DNA from 4 places in the Rahnella sp. BCC 1045 genome. Region 3 is predicted to be linked to each of the others. Evidence: predicted binding sites of a transcription regulator. Region 3 holds the regulator's gene; each other region holds the start of a gene.

Region 1 (4,216 bases), on a different contig from region 3:
ACATTGGCCGCAACTGCGTTATTGATAGAAATTGTTCCCACCGCAGCCATGATGCATGCAGCCAGCAGATTTTTTTTTGTGATGTTGGTCATTTTTATTTAACTCCAATTTTTATTATGAACTTGCACGCCCGGGTGCAAGATAAACCCTTGCTGGGTCAATGGGTTTCAAAAGCAGGAACGAATTGCTCGAGAAAGGCCCCCCATGTAGTACCACCCGCAGATGGCTGTCCCCTATTACTGCATGTTGCTACATCTCAGGTTTGATGAAACGTCAGGCTGTATTCGCCGTGCGGTTTCCGGGATCGTTAAGGATGATCCCACTCCATTTGATAACCCCGTACGTAACTTCACAATGTTCAGTCGCACACCAGGCAATCACATTCTGTTATTTCTGTACTTCACCCGATTATTTTCTTTTAACCCGGATTAAGGCGATAGAAAATCCGTCGCAGTTAAGCGCTGTCATTCATTTTAATCAGAAGAAGTACTGAAGATTTGTTTTGTTGAATCGGGAGAGTCAACGCAAGGTTGTTAATTGTCGTCATCTCAATGCCTGACTTTCTTTTCACGGAAAGCGAGCGAGGATAATTTTGTGATACGCATGATGACACGACACTCTCCAAAACAAATGAAATTGCTTCAATCTCTCTACGCCTGGCAAGATTCATTCTCACTCAGAGCATGACTCTAAACAAAATTCCATTTTTGAAGACGATTTGAAAATTATCAGAAGCCTGATACGGGCGCCAATAAATTTTGCAAATTTGTTACGTAATTCTCTTTTATGCGTTAAGTGTGCCAGAAGGACACCCGCGACCTCACATCAGAAATAGCACTTAACCCATTGTTATATATCGAGTTAATACGGTATTTCTCACACCTTTTTGTAAAGACGGTTGTTCAGGAATTGCTCTGACACAATCAGTTAACAATCGGATGATTTCAAGGATAAAGCGCTGTTAACTGCTGTGTTAACACTAATAACATCTCGGTACGGCCTGCACAAGCCTTACAGAATGATGTGGGTAAATTAACGGCAATACGGGCAATAAATAACGGTATTTAGCGAAGAATTAGCTAAGTTTATTAGAATAAATGGAGACTTGGATTAAAAAGGAAGGTGAAATGTAGATTTACGCCACATTAGGGTGCAAATGCTCTCAATTAAGTCATTAGCTGCACTATAATAATGCACAGGATTATAAGAAGGAGTAATAATTCTCACGGATAAGGTTAATGTATCCGCGAGAATTTGCAGGCTAAGAATCAGAGCAAACCGGGGAAAATAGCTTTAATACCGGTGACGATAAACTCAATACCGAGTGACATCAGTAAAAGACCCATGATACGGGTAATGACGTTTATGCCGGTTTGCCCTAACAGGCGGACTAATAAAGGTGCCGCACGGAACAGCAGCCAGCAACAGAATGCAAAGAAGATGATTGCAACGGTCAACCCCAGCAGATTCTGCCAGCCGTTGTACCGTGAACTCCAGACAATCGTCGAGCTTATCGCACCCGGTCCGGCCATCAGCGGCAAGGCCAGCGGAACCACGCCGACATTTTCACGGATTGCCGTTTCTGATTTCTCCTGCTTGTTCTGCTTATCTTCACCCAGCTTTCCGCTGATCATCGACATCGCTATCGTCACCACCAGGATCCCGCCGGCAATACGGAACGAATCAATGGAAATCCCGAACAGGTGCAAAATCGCGTCGCCAAGGAAAAGCGCCGTCGACAATATAATGGCCACTGACAGGTTGGCTGTCATGTTGGTCTTATTACGTCCCGCCGCTGCCTGATAGCTGGTCATGCTGATAAAAACCGGCAAAATCCCTACCGGGTTGACCAGTGCAAACAGGCCGACGAAAAATTTGATATACCCTGAAAAATCTAATAAAGATTGGCTCACGCAGAACTCCGCACAAATATGCCAGCAGAAGAAGGTTTTGATGGGCGCTAATGTACTGGAATCCCCGTAAAGGCGCCACGCCGTTTCATAGTTTTTATCACCAGATTTAGAAATAAAGGCAGTGAATAAGGCTTTTGTTAAAAATGAGTTTTTTTATTGATAACTTTAGCTACTAAACTGTATTATCCATGGGTAAATTTGATAATCATTCTCAACAACACACTGCTGAATGGTGTCAGCATCGGTATTCAGTGATCCAGATCAAATTCACCTTGCCTACAAATAGGTAAGCTCAGTACATAGTCACTCAGCGTTACTTGAAGACAAAACGTTCAGTGATAGAGGCGATTTAAAAGATATCGACTTTACCCGGTGCTTCACAACTGAAAGCTCTTTGAGCAAATAAAGAGACAAAGACAACACATTGAGATCTTTAGCATTAATTAGTTTCTCACGGTGACTGATAGCAGGTCTATACTAGTCTTTGGCAGATTATTTACTAAAAGAGTTTAACTTTATCAGGAGAGCATTATGGCTGTAACAAATGTCGCTGAACTAAACGCACTCGTAGCACGAGTCAAGAAGGCACAGCGCGAATATGCCAACTTCAGTCAAGAACAAGTAGATAAGATTTTCGCTGCCGCCGCCCTGGCTGCTGCCGATTCTCGAATTCTCCTTGCCAAACTGGCTGTTGAAGAATCCGGAATGGGTATCGTCGAAGACAAAGTGATCAAAAACCACTTCGCCTCTGAATATATCTACAATGCTTACAAAGATGAAAAGACCTGTGGCATTCTGGGTCAGGATGATACTTTCGGTACCATCACTATCGCTGAGCCAATCGGCCTGATCTGCGGTATCGTTCCAACCACCAACCCAACTTCTACTGCGATTTTCAAAGCGCTTATTAGCCTGAAAACCCGTAACGGCATCATCTTCTCCCCGCACCCACGTGCAAAAAATGCGACCAACAAAGCTGCTGATATCGTGCTGCAAGCCGCTATCGCTGCAGGTGCACCAAAAGACATCATTGGCTGGATTGATGAACCAAGTGTAGAACTGTCTAACCAATTAATGCATCACCCTGACCTGAACCTGATTCTGGCAACCGGTGGTCCTGGCATGGTTAAAGCAGCATACAGCTCTGGTAAACCAGCGATCGGTGTAGGTGCAGGTAACACCCCAGTTGTTGTTGACGAAACTGCCGACATCAAACGTGTTGTCGCTTCTGTTCTGATGTCTAAAACCTTCGATAACGGCGTAATCTGTGCTTCTGAACAGTCCATTATCGTCGTTGATTCTGCTTATAATGCAGTTCGTGAACGTTTTGCTTCCCACGGCGGCTACATGCTGCAGGGCAAAGAGCTGAAAGCGGTTTCTGATATCATCCTTAAAAACGGTGGCCTGAACGCTGCTATCGTAGGTCAGCCAGCAGTGAAAATTGCTGAAATGGCCGGCATCAAAGTTCCTGCTAACACCAAAGTGTTAATCGGCGAAGTCAGCGTTGTTGACGAATCTGAACCGTTTGCACACGAAAAACTGTCCCCTACCCTGGCAATGTACCGTGCTAAAGATTTCGAAGATGCGGTAAACAAAGCTGAGAAACTGGTAGAAATGGGCGGTATCGGCCACACATCTTGTCTGTACACAGACCAGGACAACCAACCAGAACGTGTGAATTATTTTGGCAACAAAATGAAAACCGCACGTATCCTGATCAACACCCCGGCTTCACAGGGTGGTATCGGTGACCTGTATAACTTCAAACTTGCTCCGTCTCTGACGCTGGGTTGCGGTTCATGGGGTGGTAACTCCATCTCTGAAAACGTCGGTCCTAAACACTTGATCAACAAGAAAACTGTAGCGAAGCGAGCAGAAAACATGTTGTGGCATAAACTTCCGAAATCAATCTACTTCCGCCGTGGCTCACTGCCAATCGCGCTGGAAGAAGTGGCAACGGATGGAGCGAAACGCGCTTTCATCGTGACTGACCGTTACCTGTTCAACAACGGCTATGCTGACCAGATCACCAGCGTTCTGAAAGGTCACGGCATTGAAACTGAAGTGTTCTTCGAGGTTGAAGCGGATCCAACTCTGAGCATCGTTCGTAAAGGTGCTGAGCAAATGAATTCCTTCAAACCAGACGTTATCATCGCTCTGGGTGGCGGTTCCCCAATGGACGCCGCGAAGATCATGTGGGTTCTGTACGAACACCCGGACACTCAGTTTGAAGATTTGGCGCTGCGCTTTATGGATATCCGTAAACGTATCTACAAATTCCCGAAAATGGGCGTGAAAGCGAA
Region 2 (4,216 bases), on a different contig from region 3:
TCGCCTTCAGGCTGCCAGGACAATAAATGTGCGCCTTGTAAGGCTACAGCCGCTTTTACTTTGGGATGAGAAACAACGATCACCGGCAGTTCGTCGATCTGACGCTGGCTGATGGTGGTTGAAATTTGGTTTACGACCGGAAGAGAAAAGAGTTGTTCTGTCATTATCTAAAGTCCTGTCAGGGTTTTAACAATTACGAAGATAAGAACCAAGACTACAGATGAACGTGATCATTCTGTTTGATCGCACTCATATGCCTGATAAAAATGTGCGACTGACAGAAAGCAAAAGGGCGACTTGCGTCGCCCTTCAATCAGTTCATCAACATTGCCAATTATTTGGAAACGTGAGAAATCAGATCCAGTACTTTGTTTGAGTAGCCAGTTTCGTTGTCGTACCAGGAAACCAGTTTCACAAAGTTGTCATTCAGCGCGATACCTGCTTTAGCATCGAATACTGAAGTCAGTTTTTCGCCGTTGAAATCGGTAGAAACAACGTCGTCTTCGGTGTAACCCAGAACGCCTTTCAGGTCGCCTGCTTCAGAAGCTGCTTTGATTACTGCGCAGATTTCTTTGTAGGTTGCTGGTTTTTCCAGACGTGCAGTCAGGTCAACAACAGAAACGTTAGGAGTAGGAACGCGGAACGCCATACCGGTCAGTTTACCGTTCAGAGCAGGGATAACTTTACCTACTGCTTTAGCTGCACCGGTAGAAGAAGGGATGATGTTTTGAGATGCGCCGCGGCCGCCGCGCCAGTCTTTGTGAGACGGGCCATCAACGGTTTTCTGAGTTGCGGTAGTTGCATGAACAGTGGTCATCAGCGCTTCAACGATACCGAAGTTGTCGTTGATAACTTTAGCCAGTGGTGCCAGGCAGTTAGTGGTGCAAGATGCGTTAGAAACGATTTCCTGACCTTTGTATTCTTTATGGTTAACGCCCATAACGAACATAGGGGTGTCATCTTTAGATGGACCAGTCAGAACAACTTTCTTAGCGCCTGCAGTGATGTGTTTACGTGCAGTTGCGTCGTCCAGGAACAGACCAGTCGCTTCAGCAACAACATCAACGTTAACTTCATTCCATTTCAGGTTAGCTGGGTCACGCTCAGCGGTAACACGGATGGTTTTGCCGTTAACAACCAGGTGACCGTCTTTAACTTCAACAGTACCGTTGAAACGACCATGAGTTGAGTCGTACTTCAGCATGTATGCCATGTATTCTGCGTCTAACAGATCGTTGATTGCTACGATCTCGATGTCAGAACGTTCCTGAGCAGCACGGAAAACAATGCGACCGATACGGCCAAAACCGTTGATACCTACTTTGATAGTCATATATTCCACCAGCTATTTTTTTAGTGAATAAAAGGTTGGTTGTAAAATTACAAAAACCTTGCTGAGCGTCAAGCGGAATCGTGTCAATTATTGCTGTAAGTCAAAGCGACGACCTACTGTTGCTCGCTTATTGCACGTTCCGTTTTTTTAATCGGCTCACAACCAGATGGGGGCGAAAAACAGAATATAAAGGGCAAGAAGATCAGGAGTGTGATCGCCATCACAAGTTGGAGCTGGCTAACGCTGATGCCATACAGTTTAGGACAAAACAGGCTGAATTGTTGTTAATTTTTTGTTATTATAAACTGTTAATTTAGTTGTAATTTAAATTCGTCAGAGAACGATAATCATGAGCAATTCATCCAAATCTGCTTCTGCACCCGAACAACTCACTGAAATTCAACGTTATGTCACCCAGGAACACGGAACCGAGCGCCCTTATACAGGAAAACTGCTGCACAACATTCGCCAGGGCATTTATCATTGCGTAGTGTGTAACGCGCCTCTGTTTTACTCAGAGACTAAGTATGAATCCGGCTGCGGATGGCCAAGTTTTTATCAACCTGTTGACCACGATGCGATAAAATATCTCACTGATAATACGCATAATATGGACCGCATTGAGATCCGCTGTTCCAGCTGCGGGGCACATTTAGGGCATGTTTTCCCGGATGGCCCGCAACCAACAGGTGAACGTTACTGCGTAAATTCTGCTGCGATGAGTTTTACCGACAGCAAAAATGGCGAAAAAACGGCCGGTTAGGCTGCGCTGTAATCTTACCGACAAAATCGATTCAGCTATTATTCAAAACCTTTTGAATAATCCTGTTGAACAGAGGTGCTCAGATGGAAATTAATCAACTCATTGATGTAATGACGCCGGAAATCTACGCACGTCTGGCGCTGGCCGTAGAGCTGGGGAAATGGCCCGACGGTGTGGCGCTGACGCCAGAACAAAAAGAGCACAGCCTGCAAGCGGTGATGCTGTATCAGTCACGTCACAACGTGGATGCCCAGCATATGAGCATCGGCACTGACGGGCAGATCGTTACCAAAAGCAAGCAAGAGCTGAAACAACAGTTCGCTCAGGATGCGCTGATTAGACTCAAACCGGAGTAATGGGAGGGGGTTTGTCTGAGGCATAAAAAAGGCGCATAACGCGCCTTTAAAAAATAATCGTCAGTGGGTTACGCAATCTGCTTGTAGATCAGGTTATCTGTGCGCTGGTTATAGACAACGCAATCATTAGGAACATTTTTATCTACGAAACTCATCGCACCGATGGTGACATTATTCCCGATGCTTATATCGCAACCGATAATGCAACTGTTCGCACCAATGATGACATTGTCCCCTATATAGATCTTGCCGCTCTGATTGTCATATTTGATACCAATTGTCACATTTTGCTTAATGTTCAGGTTCGAGCCTATTTCGCAACAATCGGCAACCACAATACCAACGAAATGAGAAATCTTCATTCCGGGGCCAATATCAGCGCCCAGATTGATATCGGTACCATATTTATTTCTTAATCTTCTGTTTACCGAAATTGCATATTTTCTGGAAGCCTTGCCGCCGGTTTTATAAAGATAATTAGCGATTCGCCACCAGAAGTAGAATCGCCTGCCCGGGCATTTAATGGCGCGATGCAGCGTGCGGAACCAGGAAAAGTCTTTCTCTGAATCCATCACTTCACGCTGAAGACAGCTTTTTAAAATTTGATATTGGTATTCTTTCAATCTGATAATCCTTAAGGGTTAGCCTGCTCATCCTAAGCTTGAGTTATTCATTTAATAAAAAGCGGCGCCATCTTATTGGTACGGCCACGCATAGTCCATTCATTATTTATCGATAAAAAATAACGGACACATTGCAGAGTCATTAGCGTGGCATGCCAGTCGTAAAATTATCATGGAATACAGCCAGGTGATTAATGATAGTGTGCTATTTATAACGTATTACGCATACCCAAAACGAGATCTATTACGTGAAGTTTTGTAAAAAATGAATTTGTCCGGAATTGAACATCTTACGGCGGGGACATTGAGATAAGCAGTTTTTTACGCGAAATGTCAGGGAATAAAAAAGGCGCATAACGCGCCTTTTTTGCCTCTGAAGAGCAGAGTAATCAGCCGTTCAGTGCGTCTGCCGTCCCGATTTGTGCGCCAGCCTCACGCATTGCTTCAACAGCTTCAGCACTGTCGTGAGGTTCGATGTTCACACCACGGCAGCCATCGGTCAGCAGCGTAACCTGATATCCCTGCGACAGCGCGTCCAGGACCGTGAACTTCACACAATAATCCGTCGCCAGACCCATGACATAAAGATGCGAAATCTTTGCGGCTTTCAGCCAGTCGTTCAGCACGGTAGCGGCGCGGTGGCCGTTATCGAAGAATGCACTGTAACTGTCGATTTCAGCGTCCGTGCCTTTTTGGACGACAAAATCTAAAAGACGCGTATTCAGTGACGGATGGAATTCCGCGCCGGGTTCGTGCTGAACGCAGTGAACCGGCCACCAGACCTGCGGCAGCCCGTTCAGTTCGCCCGATGTCCAGGCATCCTGATGCGAATTTGCGGCAAAACTTTTGTGTCCGGCAGGGTGCCAGTCTTGCGACGCCACCACGGGGATATCGCGGCTTTTACACCACAACATCATCTGATTGGCGACGGCAACGGTCGCATCCCCGTCATTAACGGCCAGCGCGCCACCGCGGCAAAAATCGTTTTGCAAATCGACCAGTAACAACGCAGATTTCATATCGCCTCTTATACGGTCAACTATTCCGTCAGTTCGCCACGCAGATTCTGCTGCATCAGTTCGCGGATTTCTTCCGGCGTATGTGACTGGCTGAGCAGGTAATGCAGCTTGGTCAGCGCGGC
Region 3 (4,216 bases):
CATCACGTAATCAACTGAATAACAACGCATTATTTATTCCAAATCTGAAGCTATCAGCTTTACAGGTTTGCCATAAGATGCAATTTTTGGGCGGGTGATGCTTTTTACTGATAGGGCTTTCAAGCGAGGCGACATGCGTTATTTACCGAAATTGCAGCAACTCAAGGTTTTCCAGCAGGTTATCCGCAGCGGCAGTATTCGCGGCGCGGCGCGGGCGATGAATCAGTCGCAGCCCGCGGTCAGCAGAACCTTGCGGGAACTGGAACAAACGCTTGAAACTCAGCTTATCGTGCGCGGCAATCAGGGCATGGCGCTGACGGAAACCGGCCGTGCCTTTGCGCAGCGCATGCAGTTTATTCTCGAAGAACTTGAACGTGCGGCGGATGAGATCCGGCAGATTAATCAGTATTCGCAGGGTTCGGTGGCTATCGGGTTTTCATCACTGCTGGCGCTGACGGTATTTCCGGCCCTCAGTGAAGCGTTCAAAACGCAATTTCCCCAGTCCAAACTGCTGATTAAAGAAGGCCAGCTTTCGACGCTGTTACCGGCGCTGCGTGAAGGGAAACTCGATTTTGCTGTCGGGACCGCCGGGCCGGGTTTTCCGCTGGAGGATTTGGTGCGTGAGCCGCTGTTTAGCGCCCCTTTTGGCGTGATTGCGCGGCAAGGGCATCCGCTGGCAGATGCCACCACGCTCGACGAATTGCAGTGCGCGCGCTGGGTGTTGCCGGAAACGGATATGGGTTACTACCAGCAGATTCAGCTTTCGATGAACGGCTTTAACGCACCAGCCGGGGAAACGCCGGTAAGAACGGATTCGGTAGTGTGCGGGCTGAATATGGTGTTGCAGTCGGATTATCTGACGATTGTGGCGAAGGCCATGCGCGCGCCGTTCGGCTTACAGGACAGGCTTTGCCTGCTCAATATCGATACGCTGCCGGAAGCTGAATATTGCGTGCTCTATTCGCAGAAATCGCCGCTGACGTTTGCCGCGCGGCGATTTCTGGATTTACTGCGAAGTCAGTGCCAGTCGTATCACTGGTCGTGACTTATTCGGCGTTCACTACTTCAAAACTGTGGGTGATTGTCGCGGCTTTGCCCAGCATCAGGGAAACGGAGCAATATTTTTCCGCAGACAGGCTGACTGCGCGTTCCACAATTTTATCCGTCAGGTCTTTGCCGGTGACGATGAAATGCAGGTTGATGTGCGTGAACAGACGCGGTGCTTCTTCGCGGCGCTGAGACGTCAGTTTCACTTCGCAGTCACGCACGTCGTTGCGGCCTTTTTGCAAAATAGATACCACATCAATCGCGCTGCAACCGCCCGCCGACATCAGCAACATTTCCATCGGGCTCGGGGCTTTGTCGCCCGCATTACCATCCATTGTGATCTGATGCCCCGACGCTGACTCACCTAAAAACGTCAGCCCTTCTACCCATTTTACGCGTGCGTGCATGTGCTCTTCTCCCGGTGGATAAATTCGTCAAATTTTCCCCTCAGACTACCCTTTCACCCAAAAACTGGCAACGTAACCCGATCGCCATCATGCTGAAGCGAGACAACAGAAGACAGCATTGCAAACCTGTGTTACAAACAAAGCCGAAACATACTTTCCAGTAAATTGCGGTGACGGTTTTTGCGGTTTAAGAACAGAACCCACGGTGTTAACAGCAATAATCAGGCTGTTTCACTCCGACATCCGCTTGCAGCATTTCTGGGGAGTTATATGCTGAAAGGGCGCTTTTTAAAGTAAGTGCCGTACAGGGAACTCTGAGCCCTGTGATTTTGGGCAGCGATAACAACAGAGGATAATAGCAAATGGTTCTCGGCAAGCCACAAACAGACCCGACTCTCGAATGGTTCCTGTCTCACTGTCATATACATAAGTATCCTTCTAAAAGTACGCTGATTCACCAAGGTGAAAAAGCCGAAACGCTGTACTACATCGTGAAAGGGTCGGTTGCCGTCCTGATTAAAGATGAAGAAGGCAAAGAAATGATACTGTCATACCTTAACCAAGGTGACTTCATCGGCGAGCTGGGACTCTTCGAAGAAGGGCAGGAACGCAGTGCCTGGGTGCGTGCTAAAACTGCCTGCGAAGTGGCTGAAATTTCTTATAAAAAATTCCGCCAGCTGATTCAGGTAAACCCGGATATTCTGATGCGTCTTTCCGCGCAGATGGCAAACCGTCTGCAAGTGACGTCAGAGAAAGTCGGCAACCTTGCCTTCCTCGACGTAACAGGCCGTATCGCGCAAACTTTGCTTAATCTGGCTAAACAGCCTGATGCAATGACCCATCCGGACGGGATGCAAATCAAGATAACCCGTCAGGAAATCGGCCAAATCGTCGGTTGTTCACGTGAAACAGTCGGACGTATTCTCAAAATGCTGGAAGATCAAAGCCTGATCTCCGCACACGGTAAAACGATTGTCGTTTACGGCACACGTTAATCCCTCAGAAATTGGCGCGACAGCTAACTGTCGCGCCTTTTTTATGGGCTAAGCTTTACGCATGACGCTATGGCGAAGACTGTTCTATCATCCCGAAGTTAACTACGCGCTGCGCCAGACGCTGGTGTTGTGCCTGCCTGTTGGCATTTGCTGGCTTTTTGGCAATCTGCAAATGGGTCTGCTGTTTTCCCTGTGCCCGGCCTGCTGCAATGTCGCGGGTCTGGATACGCCACACAAACGCTTTTTCAAACGTCTGATGGTCGGCGGCACGCTTTTTGCCCTGAGCAGCATTCTGCTGCAAGTGATGCTGGAAAGCTGGCACATTCCCCTGCCGCTCATCATGTTCTCGCTGGCGTTACTGCTGGGCGTGACCGGTGAAATCAGCCCGCTGCATGCGCGTCTGTTGCCCGGTGCGCTGGTGGCGACCATCTTCACGCTGAGCATGGTGGGTCTGCGCCCGATGTGGCAAGCTCCGGCGCTGTTCGCCGCAGGCACCGCCTGGTACGGTATCTTTAACTGGGCGTGGTTTCGTATTTCAAAAGAACAACCGATGCGCGAAACCCTCAGCCAGCTCTATCTGCAACTGGCAGATTACTTCGAGGCGAAATACAGCCTGCTGACGCAACACACCGATCCTGAAACCGCGCTACCGCCACTGCTGGCGCGTCAGCAACAGGTTATCGATCTGATTGCCCTGCTTTATCAGCAACTGCACATGCTGCCGCAACACGGACATCATCATCACCATAAGCGACTGTTCCAGCGTTTTCAGGTCGCACTCGATTTGCAGGAACACATCACGGTGAGCCTGCATCAGCCGGAAGAAGTGCAAAAGCTGGTGGAAGAAAGCCACGCCGAAGCGGTTATACGACGTAATGCGCAGGTGATCTCCGCCCGTCTGCGGGTCATCGCTGATGACATTCTTTATCACCGTTTATCCGGGCGATTTACGATGGCCAACGAACTGGCCGCGCTGGAGAAAATAGCCGCGCGCAATCCGGAGAATCCGGTCGGTCAATTTTGCTATTACCATTTCAGCCGCATTGCGCGTTTATTGCGGACACAACGTCCGCTGTACCGACGCGATCTGATGAACACTCAGCCCCGCTTACCTTTCTGGCCGGCGTTGAAAAGTTATCTTTCCTTTAAATCGGTCGCGCTGCGCAATGCTGCCCGGCTTGGCATCATCCTGGCGATTGGCAGCAGCCTTGGTCTGTTTTTCAATCTGCCCAAGCCCTACTGGATTTTGCTGACCATCATGCTGGTCAGCCAGAACGGCTATAACGCCACGCGCGTACGTATCCAGCACCGTGCGCTGGGGACGCTGGCCGGATTACTGATTGCATCCGGATTGCTGAAGCTGGAATTACCCGAAAGCACCACGTTGCTCTGCATGCTGCTGATTACTTTGTTGTCCTACACGGTTTTACGCAAAAACTACGGGCTGGCAATGGTAGGTATGACAGTGACAGCCGTGTATACCCTGCAACTGCTGGCGATGAATGGCGTACATTTTCTCGTACCACGGCTGATAGATACGCTGATCGGCTGTGCGCTGGCTTTCGGCGGCACCATCTGGTTGTGGCCGCAATGGCAAAGCGGTTTGCTGCGCCAGAATGCGCATCAGGCGCTGGAAACCTATCAGAACGCAATCCGGTTGCTGCTTGAGGAAAATCCGGATGCCGCGAAACTCGCTTACACCCGAATGCAGGTCAATCAGGCGCATAATAAACTGTTCACCTCACTGAATCAGGCAATGCAGGAACC
Region 4 (4,216 bases), on a different contig from region 3:
CGTTTTCACCAAACAGACGGCTGAGGCAGCGATAGCACGGCTCGCCGGGCTGCCATGTAAACACGCTGAGCTGGCCTTCCATGCGGATGGCAGCACCCGAGACCAGCGGTTTTTTCTGCGTAAAACATTGCTGATTGAGCTGATTTCGCGTCGTGACGTTGTCAGTGCAATCGACCACCACGTCGCAGGCGGCAATCAGTTCGTGCAGCATTTCGTCATCCGCCTGAGCATCAACCTGATTCAGCTGAATGTGCGGGTTAATTGCCGCCAGCGCCAGCGCGGCGGATCCGACTTTCGACATGCCGATTCTGGCATCGGTGTGCAGCGTCTGACGTTGCAGGTTTGAGAGCGAAACGGTGTCGAAATCCAGCAAGGTCAGCGTGCCTGTTCCGGCGGCTGCCAGATATTGCGCCGCCGCACAGCCCAGACCACCCAGACCGACAATCAGCGCGTGGCTGGCTTTCAGCTTTTCCTGCGCATCAAAATCAAACCCTTTCAGCACGATCTGGCGGTTATAACGCAGGGTTTCAGCATCCGTCAGTTCCGGCAGCGTCGCCATGATCAGCTCCTAAGCAGGGCGTTGAAAGGTTCGATTTCTACGATTTCGCCTGCGGCGACGTTTTCGCGCTCACGTTCAAGCACCACAAAACAGTTTGCGAGACTGAACGAACTAAAGACGTGCGAGCCCTGATGGCCGGTGGTGCGTACTTCGAGCTGGCCTTCGGCATTTGTGCTGAAAATACCGCGCTGGAAATCCAGGCGTCCGGCGGATTTCTTTAGCGGTGTCACGGCTTTAGCTTTCAGGCGCGGCGGGAACTGCCAGGCGGTGTGGCCGGAAAGCTGAGCGATAAACGGTTGCACCAGTTGATAAAACGTCAGTGCAGCAGAAACCGGATTACCCGGCAGACCGCAGAACCAGCTGTTTTTCAGTTTTCCGAATGCAAAGGGTTTACCCGGTTTCATCGCCAGTTTCCAGAAACCAATTTCGCCCAGTTCATCGAGCATTTGCTTGGTGTAATCCGCTTCGCCCACGGACACGCCACCGCTGGAAATCACCAGGTCGGCAAACGTATTGGCTTCTTCAAAGGCTGTGCGCAGCGCCTGCGGATTATCGCGGATAATCCCTAAATCCAGTACGGTGCAGCCGAGCTGTTCGAGCATCAGACGCACGGCGAAACGGTTGGTGTCGTAAATCTGGCCTTCCTCTAACGGCGTCCCGACGGGTTGCAGTTCGTCCCCGGTCGAAAACACCGCGACTTTCAGCGCTTTCCAGACATTAACTTCCGTCACGCCTAAAGAAGCCAGCAGTGGCAATTCAGCTGCGCCGAGACGCACACCGGCAGGCAGCACGCTGTCGCCTTGTTTGATGTCGTCGCCGGTCAGACGGATATTCTGGCCTTTATGCACTTCTGCGGTAAACCGCACGCCCGCTTCTGACACGTCGGCCTGTTCCTGCATGATCACCGCGCCGGCACCTTGCGGAACCGGCGCGCCGGTCATGATGCGGATACAGGTTCCGGCAGGCCATTCACCGTGGAAAGGCGCACCGGCAAAGGCTTTACCTGCCACAGGCAGAACGGCGTCTGTGTGCAAATCGGCGCAGCGCACGGCGTAACCGTCCATCGCGGAATTATCAAAAGGCGGGACGAAAACCGGGGATTTCACCGGCGTGGCGGTAATGCGGCCTGCGGCGGCAGCGAGCGGGAGAGATTCGGTATCTTTCGCTGTTTTGGACGGGACATAAGCGCGCATTTTTTCCAGCGCTTCTTCCAGCGAGATCAGACCGGCAGTATTGAATTCCATGAAAATTCCTTTGAGGTTCATCCCGGCGGGACGGGTGTTTTCACCGGAACCGGGCGGGGATTTGGAGCATGCGCATAGTATGACAGAGAAACGCGGCGAACCAAAAATTGCGGAAGGCGTAAAAACTTCGTGGGGATTCCTGAAAAATTGAGATCGATCCCAAAATTAACAATGTAACGCAGGTATGATGGTTTCCGTTATTTGTGACATGGGTCACACAACTGTCAAATATACAGGAATAACCGGTGCTTAAAAAAAATCGCCATCAGGCCATCCTTCAGTTGGTAGAACAGCATGAAGTGTTACAGGTAAGCGAACTGGCACAATCGCTGGATGTAAGTCTTGAAACCATTCGTCGTGACCTGAGTGAAATGCAGGATAAAGGATTGATTCTGCGACGTCACGGTCGAGCCCGTCGTCTGGTTGCTCAGCCTGAAACATCCTGGCTCAACAGTTTGCAGCGCTGCCCCCAGCTTTAATCGTGGCAGTGAAATAAGAAAAGGGAAGGCTCCGCAGAGTCTTCCCTTTTTTATGCACAATATTTAAGAAAATCAGTGCGACGGTTGTTGCTCCAGCGCTTCGGCTTTGCTGTTGACCGAGGCAAAAATCAGCGCCGCCAGCAGGAAGACGTAAGCGATGGTCGCAGTATTCAGTGCCCAGAATAACCCGTACTGGCTGTACACCAGCGACGACAACGTGGAGAAGATCAGCGTCCCGATGGTGCCGATAGTCAGCAAGGCTGACGTCAGCGTTGGCGGCGAATTTCTGACCTGCAAACTGCCGTAGCTCATGATGCCTGAGAACAGGCCGGAATTGCAGAAGCCAAACAGACCAGCGCAAATCAGGATAAGCATCGGGTTCCCGCTGTTGGCCGCCACGGCCAGGCTCACCAGCCCGACACCCGCTGAAATCAGCAGATATGTGCGCAGTTTCACGAAGCGAACGGTGAACTGATTCACAAACAGGCCGATGGATTTCACGGTCCAGTAGGTCGTGATGTAGAACGCCGCGCGGTCAGCCGCCATCCCGAAATGCTCTTTCAGCCAGCTTGGCAGCCACATGGTGAACACCGGTTCCGCCAGCAGGAAAGCAAACAGCGCGAAGCACAACACCCACACCGAAACGCCCCAGCGGTCGTGCTGCTGGCCGGTTGATGATTCTTTCTCAGCAGCCTGCGGAATCGACGGGAATTTCTGCCCGGCGCACAGCACGATCATCATCAGGCTCAGCACCGCCATGACGCCGTACATCGCCAGCCAGCTTGCGCCATGCTGGAATAAATACCCCAGCAACAGCGACAGAATCACCCCCGCCAGTGCAAAGAAGAAATCGGTGAGAATCAGGTTCGCCGAGCGTTTCTTCGGATCTTCATTGATGCGTACGACCAGATAGCTGCCGATGGACATCATGATGCCGGACGCCGCGCCAATCAGGAAAACGCCGATACCGAACATGGTGATGGTCGGCATCAGGAACAGCGCGATGCAGGTCAGTACAGAGACGGTTGAGCCGGTAATCAGCTGTTTGCCCAGATTGAATTTGCGCATCAGCACGCCGCTTATCATGATCGGCAGGAACAGGCCGATGTTCATCAGCGTAAACATCTGTCCGATAAATCCGGGGTCTTTGCCAAACGCCTGCGACACCGGGCCGATTACGATTCCGAGCGTTGAAACCAGCGCACCGGTGAAGAAATAACTCAGCCAGGAAATCATATTGATCCGCTGGCGGTTGAATGCCTGTTCCATAGACGTCCCTTATTTCCCAGCCGCTGACAGGTCGGCGAAGAACGCGCGGATCAGTCGGGTGAAATCACCCACCGCCAGTTTTGCGCAGCTCAGGGTTTGTTCGTGGGAAAGCGGGGTGTCGGATAGACCTTCGGCAAAGTTAGTCATGGCAGAAACCGCCAGCACTTTGAGGCCGCAGTGTCGCGCGGAAATTACTTCCGGCACGATAGACATGCCGACGACGTCGCAGCCGAGGGTTTGCATCATGCGGATTTCCGCAGGCGTTTCGAAGTTCGGGCCGGTGTAGGCGGCGAATACGCCTTCTGCCACGTCGATATCCAGTTTGCCGGCGACAGCGTGAAGCTGCGCGCGCAGATCTTTGTCATAGGCGTTCGCGAGGCTGAAGAAGCGCGGGCCGAAACGGTCGTCATTCGGGCCAGCCAGCGGGGATTCCGGCATAAAGCTGACGTGGTCGGTGAGCGCAACCAAACGACCCGGCGCGACTTCTTTGCGCATGGATCCGGCGGCGTTAGTCGCCAGCAGGAATTCACAGCCCAACAGTTTGAAAGTGCGGACGGCGCTGGTCATTACCGACATACCGTGGCCTTCATACATATGGCCGCGGCCTTTCATGCACATTACCGGTACACCTTCGAGATGGCCCAGAACCAGTTCACCGGCGTGGC

The links. Region 3 encodes CRP, which controls carbon source genes, mostly activating them, when cyclic AMP is high. Its sites were predicted from a motif close to ATGTGANNNNNNTCACAT; they were not measured.
Region 1: the regulator CRP is predicted to act here: its motif matches at 2,163-2,180, upstream of J1782_RS06475 (YchE family NAAT transporter).
Region 2: the regulator CRP is predicted to act here: its motif matches at 1,542-1,559, upstream of msrB (peptide-methionine (R)-S-oxide reductase MsrB).
Region 4: the regulator CRP is predicted to act here: its motif matches at 2,005-2,022, upstream of J1782_RS11025 (DeoR family transcriptional regulator).

What each region holds. Positions count from the first base shown of each region.
Region 1 is NZ_JAFMOZ010000109.1:49,471-53,686, forward strand. Features, by position in the region: gene oppA (oligopeptide ABC transporter substrate-binding protein OppA) at 1-92, opposite strand, end outside; gene J1782_RS06475 (YchE family NAAT transporter) at 1,269-1,913, opposite strand; gene adhE (bifunctional acetaldehyde-CoA/alcohol dehydrogenase) at 2,445-4,216, shown strand, end outside.
Region 2 is NZ_JAFMOZ010000122.1:96,968-101,183, reverse strand. Features, by position in the region: gene J1782_RS10840 (D-hexose-6-phosphate mutarotase) at 1-164, opposite strand, end outside; gene gapA (glyceraldehyde-3-phosphate dehydrogenase) at 335-1,333, opposite strand; gene msrB (peptide-methionine (R)-S-oxide reductase MsrB) at 1,683-2,096, shown strand; gene J1782_RS10825 (YeaC family protein) at 2,180-2,452, shown strand; gene J1782_RS10820 (serine acetyltransferase) at 2,521-3,075, opposite strand; gene pncA (bifunctional nicotinamidase/pyrazinamidase) at 3,465-4,094, opposite strand; gene ansA (asparaginase) at 4,115-4,216, opposite strand, start outside.
Region 3 is NZ_JAFMOZ010000138.1:54,979-59,194, forward strand. Features, by position in the region: gene J1782_RS19715 (LysR substrate-binding domain-containing protein) at 134-1,045, shown strand; gene J1782_RS19720 (OsmC family protein) at 1,047-1,454, opposite strand; gene crp (cAMP-activated global transcriptional regulator CRP) at 1,817-2,449, shown strand; gene J1782_RS19730 (YccS/YhfK family putative transporter) at 2,511-4,216, shown strand, end outside.
Region 4 is NZ_JAFMOZ010000123.1:31,432-35,647, forward strand. Features, by position in the region: gene moeB (molybdopterin-synthase adenylyltransferase MoeB) at 1-559, opposite strand, end outside; gene moeA (molybdopterin molybdotransferase MoeA) at 562-1,803, opposite strand; gene J1782_RS11025 (DeoR family transcriptional regulator) at 2,049-2,282, shown strand; gene tsgA (MFS transporter TsgA) at 2,355-3,551, opposite strand; gene xapA (xanthosine phosphorylase) at 3,561-4,216, opposite strand, start outside.